2 regions of the Achromobacter sp. DH1f genome follow, and region 1 is predicted to be linked to the other one. Evidence: riboswitches for the same ligand, from Rfam matches in the RefSeq annotation. Region 1 holds a riboswitch; the other holds the start of a gene.
The links. A riboswitch is a leader RNA that binds a small molecule or an ion and turns the genes downstream of it on or off. The one in region 1 is predicted to bind glycine.

Region 1 (7,099 bases):
CGCCGACGTCGAAATCGATGCCGGCGACATCGCCCGCTACTATCTGGTGCGCGTCACGCTGCAAGGCGCCGGGCTGGTCACGCTGGGCAAGCGCAGCGCGCTGTTGCGCGAAGGCAGCCTGACCATTTCGTCGCCGTCCGAACGCAGCATCATCCGCATCGGCCAGGACTGCCGCAGCCTGATCCTGCGCATCGAACGCCAGGCCCTGGAGCGCCACCTGCAGCAACTGCTGGACCGCCCGGTCAAGCAGCCGCTGGTGTTCGACCTGGAAGCTGCCCCGGGCTCGGCGGGCCTGGCCGCCGTGCAGGAAACGCTGGACTACCTGTGCCGCCTGTACCGCCACCCCGCCATCGAAGGCGTGACGCAGACGCTGGCCGCGGGCTTTTCCGACTATCTGGTGTCGTTGCTGCTGACCCAGCTGCCGCACAACTATTCCGATGCGCTGCGCGCCGACCGCCGCCAGCCGCTGCCCCAGCACGTGCGCCGCGCCCGCGACTACATCGAAGAACACATCGACGCGCCCATTGCCCTGACCGACCTGGCGGCGCATTGCGGCGTGTCCATCCGCACCTTGCAGAACGGCTTCACGCAGTTCCTCAAACAAAGCCCCAGCGACTACCTGCGCAACCGCCGGCTGGCGCTGGCGCACGCCGCGCTGGGGCAAGCGCGGGACGGCGACAGCGTCACCGACATCCTGCTGCGCTGCGGCGTCACCAGCTTCGGCCACTTCGCCACCCATTACCGCAAGCGGTATGGCTGCCTGCCGTCCGACACGCTCAGGCAGCGCCGCGCCTGTACGCCCTGATAGCGGCGGGAGGGTGCTTGAAGCAGTGCCTGATCGCTGCCTGATCGCTGCTTGGTCGCCACCTGATCGCCGCCAGACTGCGGCCGCAGCCATGGCACGCACCTCACCGCCCTGCATTTGCTTGCCGATTCGGTATCCCGCCTGCGCGTTCGGCGCAGACCGCGCCTTGTCCCATCGCTAGGATCAAAGCCTCTATCGAAGGAGCTTGATCATGCGCATCGGCGTTATTGGCGGCGGCCACGGCTGCTACGCGGCGGCGGCCGACCTGGTGGAAAAAGGGCATCGTGTGCGGCTGTGGCGCCGCGACGGGGCCGCGTTCGACAGCCTGCGCCAGGCCGGCGCCCTCACGGTGACCGACTATCGCGGCACGCGCCGCATCCCGCTGGGCGACGGCCCCGGCCAGCTGGAACTGACGGCTGACCTGGGCGCCGCGACAGACGGCGCGCAATTGCTGGTGATTCCGCTGCCGGCCACGTCCCACGCCGCACTGGCGCCTGACCTGGCGCCGCACCTGCAAGACGGCCAGGTGGTGTTCCTGCCGCCCGGCACCTTCGGCAGCCTGCTGTTCGCCCGCGCCCTGAAAGACGCCGGCAACCCGGCCGAGGTGGCCTTTGCCGAGACCGGCACCCTGCCCTACCTGGCGCGCAAGCACGGCGACCGCGTCGTGATCAGCGCCTACGCCACGCGCCTGCCCACCGGCGTCTTTCCCAGCCGCCTGTCCGGCCCCGCCCTGGAAGTGCTGGCGCAGGCCTACCCCAGCATCGAGCCGATCGAAGACGCTCTGTCGGGCGCGTTGATGAACGCAGGGCCGGTGATCCATCCGCCGCTGATCCTGATGAACGCCGGCCCGCTGGAACACTTCGACAAGTGGGACATCCACAACGAAGGCACGCAACCGTCCATCCGCCGCGTGACCGACGCACTGGACGCCGAACGCATCGCCGTGCGCACGGCGCTGGGCTATGCGGCGCCGCACTTTCCGCTGGCCGACCACTACGCCGCCGAGGGCGATGAATGGATGTATGGCCGCGGCGCGCACGGCAAGCTGACCGACAGCGGCGACTGGCGCGAGAACATCGACCTGGCCCGCCACCGCTACATGCTGGAAGACACGCAGCTGGGCCTGTCCTTCCTGGTGTCGACGGGCCGCTGGGCCGGCGTGCCCACGCCGGTGGCGCAGGGCTTGCTCAGCGTGGCCTCGGCCGTGGCGGGCCGCGACCTGTATGCCGAAGGCCGCACGCTGGAAGCGCTGGGCCTGCACGGCCGGTCGCGCAGCGCCATGGCCGCGTTGCTGGCGCAAGGGGCCTGACCATGGACAAGACCTTGTGCGTGGTCGGCGCCGGCCGCATGGGCATCGGCATCACGCTGTCGTACATCCATGCCGGGCTGTCCGTCACCCTGATCGACATCAAGCCGCGCGAACGCGGCGAACAGGCCGAATACTTCGCGCGGGTGCTGGGCGACCTGCGGCGCGAACTGGCCACCCTGACGCGGCTGGGCCTGCTGGACGCGGCACAGGCCGACATTGCGCTGGGCCGCGTGCGCCTGACCACCCGCGACGACGCCCGCGCGGACCTGGCCCACGCCCGGGTCGTGTTCGAAGCCGTGCCCGAGCGCCTGGACGTCAAGCGCGACACCTTCACCTGGCTGGGGCGGGCCTGCGCGCCGGACAGCGTCATCGCGTCCACCACGTCCACCTTCCTGGTGACCGAACTGGCCGCGTTGGTGCACACGCCCGCGCGCTTTCTGAATGCGCATTGGCTCAACCCGGCGTATCTCATTCCGCTGGTGGAAGTGAGCCGCGGCCCGCAGACGGCGGACGCCGCGTTGCAGGACCTGCTGGCGGTGCTGCGGCTGGCCGGCAAGACGCCGGTGCAATGCGCACCGGCGGCCGGCTACATCGTGCCGCGCATCCAGGCCCTGGCCATGAACGAGGCGGCCCGCATGGTCGAGGAAGGCGTGGCCAGCGCCGAAGACATCGACACCGCCGTGCGGCTGGGCTTCGGCCTGCGCTTCTCGGTGCTGGGCCTGCTGGAATTCATCGACTGGGGCGGCGGCGACATCCTGCATTACGCGTCCCGCTATCTGGCCGATGCCATCGACCCCCGCTTTGCCGCGCCGGACATCATCGCGCGCAACATGGAAGCCGGCCGCAACGGCCTGCGCGAAGGCCAGGGCTTCTACGACTACGCCGGCATGGACGTGGACGCCTACAAGCTGCGGCGGCTGGGAGAGCTGTGCGACCGGTTGCGCATCATGGGCTTGCTGCCGCGTCATGACGCGGCCCGGGAAAAGGGCGACGTTCGCTAAAGGGGCAACGGCCAGGGGCCAGGCAGCGCCGCCACACTGCTTACCCCGCCGTTCAACGATCCAGCGTCTCCAGCACCCGCAATGCCAGCCGCACGCGCGCCTCGTTGGGATAGTTGCGGTTGGCCAGGATCACGATGCCCTCCTTGCGCGACGGTACGAAGGCCACGTAGGCGCCAAAGCCGTTGGTGGCGCCGGTCTTGTTGATCCACGTCGCGGGCTGTGGCGCGCTCGGCGGCTGCAAGGCCTGCACCGGCAAGGTCTCGAAGGCCACCTTGGCCGAATTGCCGGCCACCAGGTCATCCACCGACACCGGGTAACGGTACTGCTCCCAGATCAGGTCCTGCGTCATCGCGCCCAACTGGTAGTAGCCCGTGTGCGTGGCCGCGATGGCGCGCTGGATGGTGGCACCCACCGGCGCCACGCCCAGGTTCACCTCGACAAAGCGGATCATGTCGCGGGCGGTCGATTTCACGCCATAGGCCTCGTCCGCCAGCACACCCGGATTCACCCGCACCGGCGCGTTCTGCTTGTTGTAGCCCCAGGCGTAGTCGGGCATTTTTTCAGGCGGTACGTTCACATAGGTGCTGCGCAAGCCCAGCTTGGGAAACAGGCCCTGCTCCAGCGCCGCCACGTAGGGCTGGCCCAGGCTGCGCGCGGCTACCACGCCCAGCATGCCGATGCTGGGATTGGCGTAGGTGCGGTGCGTGCCGGGCGCGTATTGCGGCGTCCAGGCCTTCAGATAGGCCATCAACTGGGCCGTGTCCTGCACGGCGTCCGGCACTTGCAAAGGAAAGCCGCCCGCCGTGTGCGTGGCCAGGTTGATCAGCGTGGTCTTGGCGAACGCGCTGCCTTGCAGTTCGGGCACATACTTGGCGGGGCTGTCGCCCAACGACAGTTTGCCCGAGGCCTCTGCATAGCCCGCCAACGTCACGGTGAAGGTCTTGCTGATCGAGCCCAGCTCGAACAGCGTGTCGGGCGATACCGGCTTGCGCGGTGCGCGCGAGGCATCGCCGTAGTTGAAAAAGCGCTGCTGGCCGTTGCGGGTGACGGCGATTGCCATGCCGGGGATGTCGTATTGGCGCATGACCTCGGCGACGGCGGCGTTGATCGCCTCGTCAGCAGCCTGCGGCGGCACCGCAGCGACTGGCGCGCCGGGCGCGGACGACGCTGGCGCTGGCTGCCCCGCCGCCATGGCGGGCCCGGCGCCTGCGGCCAGGGCCAGGAACCACATCGAAATACGGAATTTTTCTCTCAGGCGCATGCCATTCTTCCTATCGCGTCATACCGGCTGGCGCCGGCCGAATGGCGCCCAGTGTAGGACGAAATTGGCACATCCTAGTACTAACCCTAAGTCTCGTTCGGCCGAAATTTTGGCTATCCTGCTTCGGTCGATTCAAAACCCCGCAGAAGAGACTCGCCCCCGTGGCGGGCGCCGACGGAGCAACCGCCCCGGAAACTCTCAGGCAACAGGACTGCGCGGTGTAGACAATCTGGAGAGAGGCGCCAAGCGCGCCCACCGAAGGGGATCCCGCGGCGCACACCGCCCGGGTGAAGCTCTCAGGTACCAAGACAGATGGGGTGCTGCTGCCGGTTGGCCGCAGCCACGCTATCTGGAGCCACCATGCCCCGCATCGCCATCATCGGCGCCGGTATCACCGGCGTCACGTCTGCGTACGCCTTGAGCAAACTGGGTTACGACGTCACGGTCTACGACCGCCAGCGCTATCCCGCCATGGAAACGTCGTACGCCAACGGCGGCCAGCTGTCCGCCAGCAACGCCGAAGTCTGGAACAGCGCCGCCACCGTCATGAAGGGCCTGCGCTGGCTGGGCCGCCGCAACGCGCCGCTGCTGCTCAACCCGCGCTTCAGCTGGCACAAGTATTCGTGGCTGGCCCAGTTCATGGGGCAGATCCGCAATTACCGCCAGAACACCATCGCCACCACCCGGCTGGCCATCGAGGCGCGCCAGCACCTGTATGCCATGGCCGAGGAAGAAGGCATCGACTTCGACCTGGAACGGCGCGGCATCCTGCACATCTACCACGACGCCGCCAGCTTCGAGACCGCACGCCGCGCCAACGCGCTGCTGCGCGAAGGCGGACTGGAACGCCACGCGGTCACGCCCGACGAAGCACGCGCCATCGAACCCGCGCTGCAAACGGCCTGCCACGGCGGCTTCTACACGCCGTCCGATGCCACCGGCGACATCCACAAATTCACCAGCGGTCTGGCCCGCGCCTGCGTGCGCCGCGGCGTGCGCTTCGAGCAGGACGCCGACATCCGCGCCATCAGCCGCGACGGCCTGCCCTACGTATTGGACATTGCCCGCGAAGGCGGCACGCAACACGAACAGCACGAGGCCAGCGCCCTCGTCATCTGCGCCGGGGCCGCCAGCCGCCAGTTCGCGCGCCAGCTGGGCGACTCGTTGAACATCTACCCGGTCAAGGGCTATTCCATCAGCGTGCACCTGGACGAGCCCGACAGCCGCGCCGCCGCGCCCACTGTCAGCCTGCTCGACGAAGCCGCCAAGATCGTCACCAGCCGCCTGGGGGACCGCTTCCGCGTGGCCGGCACGGCGGAATTCAATGGCTTCAACATGGACATCCGCGCCGAACGCATCCAGCCGCTGGTGGACTGGACCCGCAAGCACTTCCCCGGCGTACGCACGTCACGCGTGGTGCCCTGGTGCGGCCTGCGCCCCATGACCCCCAACATGATGCCGCGCGTCGGCCCGGGCAAGCGGCCCGGCGTGTTTTACAACACCGGGCACGGGCATCTGGGGTGGACGTTGTCGGCAGCGACGGCGCAGATGCTTGCGGCGAGTGTGCGGGACGGGGTGGCGCTGGCGTAGCGCCTACCGCGCCAGCAACTGCGGCACCGACGACGCCAGCAACGTCAGCCCCGAACATGTCAGCAGCCCCAGCACCGTGCGCCGGAATGTCACTTCGGAAATGCCGATGTACAGGCGGGTGCCGAGCAGCGTGGGGATCAGCATGGCCGGCGCCACCACTGCGAACATGGGCGCCATGTCGCGGGTGACGATGCCGGTGGCCAGGTAGGTGGCCATCGTCACCGACAGCATCGCCAGGTTGAAGTTCTGGATCACGGCGCGCTGGGTGTCTTTGTTGAAACCGCGCAGCGTGCACCACAGCGTGGGCACGCTGCCCGCGAAACCGCCGATGCCGCCTAGCACGCCGCCGACCATGCCCACGGCGCCATCGCCCAGGCGGTTGCCGCGGATGCGCGGCAGCCGCTGCGACATCAGCATGACCGGGCACCACAAGGCCAGCAAGGCGCCCAGCACGGCCTTGAACCAGTCCATGTCCAGGTGCGGCAGCACCAGCACGCCCAGCGGAATGCCGGCCAGGCCGCCCGCCAGGAAAGGCCACAGCAGTTGCCAGTCAAAGCCCCGGCGCACCGAGAACACAGCCAGCAGTTGCCCGGTCAAGGCGCCGAAGACGGCCAGCGCGGCGGCCAGACGCGGGTCCAGCACCCAGGCCCAGAACGACATGGCCACCATGCCGAACGCAAAGCCCGACAGGCCCTGCACGAAGCCCGCCACCGCCGCGCCGATCGCCACCACCCATACCGCGTCCATGCCCTCTGTCTCCTTGGTTCCAGGGCCGGATGCGGCCTCTTGGTGTCATGACCGGGGATTCTAGGCAGCTGCGGCGCGCAGGGTTATTTGAAGTGCTGATGAGGGAATAGGTTTTCGATAATGGCGCGCCGAAGCCTCGCCCGAGCCGTCGAACCCGGTCCGCGAGCGTTCAGGCTAGCCTTGCAGGACCTCGTAGAAGCGCTCGGCCTCGCCCCGGTCACCCAGCACGGCGGTCAGTCGGTCGAGCACGGCGTCGCGGTAGGCCGGCTTGATCTCCCAGTCGTCGTCGCGCAGGTCTTCGTCCGCGTCCAGGTAGACCTCGCCCACGGCGGCCAGGGCGGCGGCCAGCGTCCAGAGGTCGGGCGCGATGTCGTCAGGTGCCCATG
Region 2 (7,099 bases), on a different contig from region 1:
CGTCGGCGCCACGTCGATGGACGGCGACACCGCATCGGCCTCGGCCGGCGAGACGCTGCAGGAATTCAACGTCGACATGGTCGTCAGCATGCTCGACGACATGGGCTACACCACGCGCAAGACCGACGGCGACGAAGGCCCCGTGCTGATCCTGGACGCCGGCAGCACCGGCGCCACCGACCTGCGCATGGAATTCCTCTGCAATGACTTCACCGAGAAGTGCTACGACCTGGTCGTGACCGCCACGTACGCCACCAAGAAGCCCGCCTCGCTGAAAGCCATCAACGCCTGGAACCGCGAATACCGCTGGACCCGCGCCTACCTGGACGACAAGAACCAGGCCGTGCTGCAGATGGACATGAACGCGGAAGGCGGGATCGGCAAGAACAACCTGCAGATCCTGATCAACACGTACTTCAGCATCACCGAAGACTTCGCCAAGACCTTGACGGCCGCACCGGCGAAGTAAGCCACTTGCACCCAGCCGCCCGCCCCCTGGCGCGGCGGCGGATACGACAAGCCAAGGGCCGCACGCAACGTGCGGCCCTTTTTGCATCCGGGCGACGCAGTACAGGCATCCCGGAAAAAAGCCCCTGCTTTTTCAAGCAGGGGCTGTTGCACCACGGCCGGACCCGCCTTGCGGCGGGCCCGAGCGCTGACGCGTTACGCGTAGGCTTCGATCGGCAGGCAGGCGCAGACCAGGTTGCGATCGCCATAGGCGTTGTCCACACGGGCCACCGGCGGCCAGTACTTGGCGTCGCGCAGGGAGGCCACCGGGTAGGCGGCCTGCTGGCGCGGGTAGTCGTGCAGCCATTCTTCGGCCAGCAGCATCTGCGCGGTGTGCGGCGCGTTCTTCAGGACGTTGTCTTCGCGATCGCGTTCGCCGCGCTCGACCTGGGCGATTTCCTCGCGGATCGAGATCATGGCTTCGATGAAGCGGTCCAGTTCGGCCACGCCTTCGGATTCGGTCGGTTCGACCATCAGCGTGCCGGCCACCGGGAAGCTCATGGTGGGGGCATGGAAGCCGTAGTCCATCAGGCGCTTGGCGATGTCTTCGGCGCTGATGCCGCTGGTTTCCTTGAGCGGACGCACGTCCAGGATGCACTCGTGCGCCACGCGGCCGTTACGGCCCGCGTACAGCACCGGGTAGTGGTCGCGCAGGCGGGTGGCGATGTAGTTGGCGTTCAGGATGGCCACTTCGGTGGCGCGGCGCAGGCCGTCGGCGCCCATCAGCGCGATGTACACGAACGGGATCGGCAGGATGCCGGCAGAACCGAACGGCGCGGCCGAAACCGGGCCGACCTTCGCTTCACCGGGCAGCTTGCCCTGTTCGTTGACCACGCCCGGCAGGTACGGCGCCAGGTGCGCGCGCACCGCGACCGGACCCACGCCCGGGCCGCCGCCGCCGTGCGGGATGCAGAAGGTCTTGTGCAGGTTCAGGTGCGACACGTCGGAACCGAACTTGCCCGGTTGCGCCACGCCGACCATGGCGTTCATGTTGGCGCCGTCCAGGTAGACCTGGCCGCCGGCCTGGTGCACCAGGTCGCAGATTTCGGTCACGGCTTCCTCGAACACGCCATGCGTGGACGGGTAGGTGATCATCAGCGCGGCCAGCTTGTCGCCGACCTGTTCGATCTTGGCGCGCAGGTCGGCCAGGTCGACGTTGCCATTGGCATCCGAGGCCACGACCACGACTTCCATGCCGGCCAACTGGGCCGACGCGGGGTTGGTACCGTGTGCCGATGACGGGATGAGGCAGATATTGCGCTGGTGCTGGCCGTTGGCCTGGTGGTAGCCGCGGATGGCCAGCAGGCCGGCGTACTCGCCTTGCGCGCCCGAGTTGGGCTGCAGGCTGATGTTGTCGTAGCCGGTGATTTCGCACAGCGCGGCCGACAGGCGGGTGATCAGCTCGTTGTAGCCCTGGCTTTGCGAGCCGGGCGCGAACGGGTGGACCAGCGCGAATTCGGGCCAGGTGATGGGGATCATCTCGGCGGTGGCGTTCAGCTTCATGGTGCACGAACCCAGCGGGATCATCGTGCGGTCCAGTGCCAGGTCCTTGTCGGCCAGCTTGCGCAGGTAGCGCAGCATGTCGGTTTCGGACTGCACGCTGGAGAACACCGGGTGCTTCAGGATGGCGCTTTCGCGGGCCACGGCGGCGGGGATGCCGCTGGCGGCCACGGCGTCGAGCGCGTCGACGTCGAGTTCGACGTCATCGCGTTCCAGGCCGGCGGCGAACACGTTGACCAGCGCTTGCAGGTCGGCGGCGGTGACGGTCTCGTCCAGCGAGACGGCCAGGCGGGCGCCGTCGACGCGGCGCAGGTTGATGTGCTCGCACTCGGCGGCCGTCAGGATGGCCGGGGTGGCGGCGCCGGTTTCCAGCAGCAGCGTGTCAAAGAAGGTGTCGTTGGCGACCTTGATGCCCAGCTTGCCGAGTTCGGCGCGCAGGATCGCGGTGTAGCGCTGCACGCGATGGGCGATGCGGCGGATGCCGGCCGGGCCGTGCCACACGGCGTACATGCCGGCCATGACGGCCAGCAGCACTTGGGCCGTGCAGATGTTGGACGTGGCCTTCTCGCGGCGGATGTGCTGTTCGCGCGTTTGCAGCGCCAGGCGCATCGCCGGGTTGCCCTGGGCGTCCTTGGACACACCGACCAGGCGGCCGGCCATGTTGCGCTTGAAGGCATCCTTGCAGGCCATGAAGCCGGCGTGCGGGCCGCCAAAGCCGAACGGCACGCCAAAGCGCTGGGCCGAACCGACGGCGATGTCCGCGCCCCACTCACCCGGCGCGGCCAACAGCGCCAGGGCCAAGAGGTCGGTGGCGACGGCCACCACGGCGCCTTGGGCGTGGGCGGCGTCAGCCAGCTTGCGATAGTCGGACACCGAACCGGTGCTGTGCGGGTATTGCAGCAGCACGCCGAAGCATTCCGGCAAGCCCTCGGCTTCGTCGCCGATGGCGATTTCGATGTCCAGGCCTTCGGCGCGCGTGCGCACGACTTCGATGGTCTGGGGGTGCACGTGGCGCGAGATGAAGAACACCGGGCTCTGCGACTTGGCGCCGCGGCGGGCCAGCGTCATGGCTTCGGCGGCGGCGGTGCTTTCGTCCAGCAGCGAGGCGTTGGAGATGTCCAGCCCGGTCAGGTCGGCGACCATGGTCTGGTAGTTCAGCAGGGCCTCGAGGCGGCCCTGCGAGATCTCGGGCTGGTAGGGCGTGTAGGCCGTGTACCAGGCGGGATTCTCGAGAATGTTGCGCAGGACCACATTGGGGGTCTGCGTGCCGTAGTAACCCTGGCCGATGTAGTTGCGAAAGACCTTGTTGCGGCCGGCGATCTGCTTCAGTTCGGCCAGCACGTCGGCTTCGCTGCGCGAGGGCGGCAGCGCCAGCGGGGCCTGGCTGCGGATCTTGGGCGGCACGACTTCTTCGATCAGGGCGTCCAGGCTGGCGCTGCCGATCACGGCGAGCATGGCGGCCTGGTCGGCGTCGGAGGGGCCGATGTGGCGGGGAATGAAGTCGGTGTGGGTGTCTAGGGCGCGCGACATGGAGGGATCTCGGGGTAGCAGGTGTCGTCGGGGGACGAACGGTGATGCATCTTGCGGACGGGCGCGGCGCCTGGCGCCGCCACCCGTCCGGACAGGCTTAGCCGTTGGCGACGGCTTCGTAGCCGGCAGCGTCCAGCAGCTTGTCGGCATCGGCGGCGTTGACCGGCTTGATCTTGAAGATCCAGGCGGTGAAGGCCGATTCGTTGATCAGATTGGGGTTGCTTTCGAGTTCGTCGTTGAACGCGACGATCTCGCCGGCGACCGGGGCGTAGATGTCGGAGGCGGCCTTGACCGACTCGACCACGCCGGCGGTTTCGCCCGCGTTCAGCTTGGCGCCGACCTTGACGTCGCCGACGAAGACCAGGTCGCCCAGTTGGTCCTGGGCGGTATCGGTGATGCCGACGACAAACACGTCGCCTTCGGCTTTGACCCATTCATGGGACTGGGTGTACTTGCGATCGGTGGGCAGACTCATGGGAACTCCTGAGGGATTCGGGTAGAAGAATGGTGTTGCGCGCCTCGCGCCGGCGGCCCGCCCGCCACGGGGGGCCTGCGGCGCGAAGCTTCGAGTTTACGAGTGTTCGACGGCTTTGCCGTTACGGACAAACGGCAGTTTGCAGACCAGGGCGGGCACCCATTTGCCGCGGATGTCGACCTCGACCGTATCGCCCACGGCCACGCCTTGCGGCAGGCGGGCAAAGCCGATCGACACACCCAGCGTGGGCGACATGGTGCCGCTGGTGAGCTCACCCGTGCCTTGCGCGGTGCGCACGGCCATGTGGGCGCGCATGACGCCGCGTTCCTGCAGCTTCAGGCCGACGAAGGCGGCGGGCGTGGCGAATTGTTCCAGCGCATCGCGACCGATGAAGCGGCGTTCGGGGTTTTTCAGGGACACCGTCCAGGTCAGGGCGGCTTCGCCCGGCTGGGTCAGTTCGTCCATGTCCTGGCCATACAGGTTCATGCCGGCTTCCAGGCGCAGCGTGTCGCGCGCGCCCAGGCCCGCCGGGCGCACGCCCTGGGCGACCAGGTCGCGCCACAGCTGCACGGCCTCAGAAGCGGGCAGCACGATTTCAAAACCGTCTTCGCCGGTGTAGCCGGTACGGGCCACCAGGGTGTCGTCGCCGATGCGAGCGGCCACGAACGGGGTCAGCGGTTCGCTGGCGGCCTGCCAGGCGGGGCGCGCGGCCCAGACCTTGGCGCGGGCATTGGGGCCCTGCACGGCGATCATGGCCAGGTCGCGGCGCGGCGTGATGGTGACGTCGAACTTGCCGGCCTGCTTGACGCGCTGCATCCAGGCCATGTCCTTGTCGGCCGTGCCGGCATTGACCACCACGCGCCATTGGTCGGCGGCGAAGAAATAGACGATCAGGTCGTCGATGACGCCGCCCTGCGGGTTCAGCATGCAGGTATAGAGCGCCTTGCCCGGCACCGTCAGCTTGGCCACGTCGTTGGCCACCAGGCGTTGCAGGAAGGCGAAGGCGTCCGGGCCGGTGACGTCGGCGTTGAGCATGTGCGAGACGTCGAACATGCCGGCATCCTGGCGCACCGCGTGGTGTTCTTCCAGTTGCGAGCCGTAGGCCAGGGGCATGTCCCAGCCGCCGAAATCGACCATGCGGGCGCCAGAGGCGATGTGTTCGTCGGCCAGCGGGGTGCGTTTGAGGGTTGCGGACATGCGCGGGTACTCCGGAGCGGCAGCGGTGCCAGGGTTACGGAATGCCGCTGGCGGACGGGCGATGTGCCCCCGCGCAACGGCTGAATCTTCCGCCCCTCTGTCCTTTTGCCTGAGAGTTGCCCCGCATGGCGGGTTTGCACCTTCGGCGCCTGGGCTGCGCGCTATGTCCCTGATTGGGCAGCGGCGCCAGGTCTCTCCAGAGTACTGTTTTGCCCGTCCGCACGGCGAAAACCGGGACAGGGCAAACATGTGCGGTATGGGATACCTGAGCGATTCCGGGCGAATTGCGCCTTCGGCGGCGGCCGCCGCACTTGGCAGCCGCTCTCTCCCGCAACATGCGTGACAGCGGCGAAAGCATACCGCGAAACGCGCGCTTCGCCCAGCGCCGCGCAGCCGGCAAGCCCGGCGTGCAACCCCTTCCCGGCCCCTAGCCCAGCGCCGTGTCCAGCAGCATCATCAGCACGAAACCCAGCATCAGCCCGCAGGTGGCGTAGACCTCGTGCCCCTTGCGGTGCGATTCGGGAATGATCTCGTGGCTGATCACGAACAGCATGGCGCCCGCCGCGAACCCCAGGCCCCAGGGCAACATGGCCGCCGACCAGCCCACGACCGCCGCGCCCAGCACGGCGCCGATCGGCTCGACCAGGCCGGACAGCATGCCCAGCGCGACCGCGAACGACCGCTTGTAGCCGGCCGCGATCAGCGCCACGGCCACCACCAGCCCTTCGGGAATGTCCTGGATGGCGATGCCGGTGGCCAGCGCGGTGCCGCGCACCGGATCGTTGCCCGCGTAGCCCACGCCGATGGCCAGGCCTTCGGGCAGGTTGTGCAAGGTAATGGCGAAGACGAACAGCCAGGTGCGGCGCAGCCGGTGCGCCTCGATGCCCTCGCGGCCCTTGATGAAGTGTTCATGCGGCAGCAGCCGATCCATCAGCAGCAGCGCGGCCGCGCCCAGCAGGATGGCCGCGCCGACGGTCAGCCCGGCGCCCCAGGGGCCGGCGCCCTGGGATTCGGCCGCCGCGATGCCCGGGGCCACCAGCGAGAACGCGCTGGCTGCCAGCATCACGCCCGCGCCGAAGCCGAACATGCTGTCCTGCATTTTCTGGGGAATGGTGCGCGCGAAAAGGATGGGCAGCGTGCCCGCCGCCGTGGCGCCAGCGGCGACCATGCCGCCCAGCAGCGCGTCCGCCACATGCGGCGCGTTCGCGTCGAAGTAGACCCACAGCTGATGCAGGCCCAGGCAGGCGACCAGCACCGCCAGCGTCCAGACGCTGACGCTGGTGGCCGCGGGCCGGATGCGATGACGGCTGAATGTGTTCATGGAACGCTGCCCCCCGCGCAAAGCCGGATCAGCCGATGGCGGCGGCGTAGCGACGCGCCACCTCGGGCCAATTGACGACATTGTAGAAGGCGCCGATGTACTCCGGCCGACGGTTCTGGTACTTCAGGTAGTAGGCGTGTTCCCACACGTCCAGGCCCAGGATGGGGGTGTTGCCCTGCATCAACGGGCTGTCCTGGTTGGCGCTGCTTTCCACCACCAGCTTGCCGGCCGGCGTGACGGACAGCCAGGCCCAACCGCTGCCGAAACGGGTCAGCGCTGCCTTGGTGAAGGCCTCGCGGAACGCGGCCAGGCCGCCCAGTTCCGCATCGATCGCGCGGGCCAGCGCGCCCTCGGGCTCGCCGCCGCCCTGCGGCGACATGACGGACCAGAACAGGCTGTGGTTGGCATGGCCGCCGCCGTGGTTGCGCACCGCGCCGCGGATCGCCTCGGGCAACTGGTCCAGGCGGGCCACCAGCGCTTCGACCGGCTCGTCGGTGGCGATGCCGGCGCCGTCCAGGGCGGCGTTCAGGCTGGTGACGTAGGTCTGGTGGTGCTTGCTGTAGTGGATT

Region 2: another riboswitch for glycine. It lies ahead of gcvT (glycine cleavage system aminomethyltransferase GcvT); the one in region 1 lies ahead of U858_RS0102900 (D-amino acid dehydrogenase).

The regions. Positions count from the first base shown of each region.
Region 1 covers NZ_AYMF01000006.1:42,002-49,100, reverse strand. Annotated here, with positions in the region: gene U858_RS0102920 (AraC family transcriptional regulator) at 1-805, shown strand, start outside; gene U858_RS0102915 (NAD/NADP-dependent octopine/nopaline dehydrogenase family protein) at 1,017-2,114, shown strand; gene U858_RS0102910 (3-hydroxybutyryl-CoA dehydrogenase) at 2,117-3,115, shown strand; gene ampC (class C beta-lactamase) at 3,168-4,307, opposite strand; glycine riboswitch at 4,510-4,600, shown strand; glycine riboswitch at 4,602-4,692, shown strand; gene U858_RS0102900 (D-amino acid dehydrogenase) at 4,737-5,966, shown strand; gene U858_RS0102895 (sulfite exporter TauE/SafE family protein) at 5,970-6,713, opposite strand; gene U858_RS0102890 (SUKH-4 family immunity protein) at 6,888-7,099, opposite strand, start outside.
Region 2 covers NZ_AYMF01000026.1:71,705-78,803, reverse strand. Annotated here, with positions in the region: gene U858_RS0122395 (DUF945 family protein) at 1-469, shown strand, start outside; gene gcvP (aminomethyl-transferring glycine dehydrogenase) at 664-3,537, opposite strand; gene gcvH (glycine cleavage system protein GcvH) at 3,635-4,012, opposite strand; gene gcvT (glycine cleavage system aminomethyltransferase GcvT) at 4,109-5,209, opposite strand; glycine riboswitch at 5,297-5,419, opposite strand; glycine riboswitch at 5,452-5,550, opposite strand; gene U858_RS0122375 (ZIP family metal transporter) at 5,637-6,530, opposite strand; gene U858_RS0122370 (superoxide dismutase) at 6,559-7,099, opposite strand, start outside.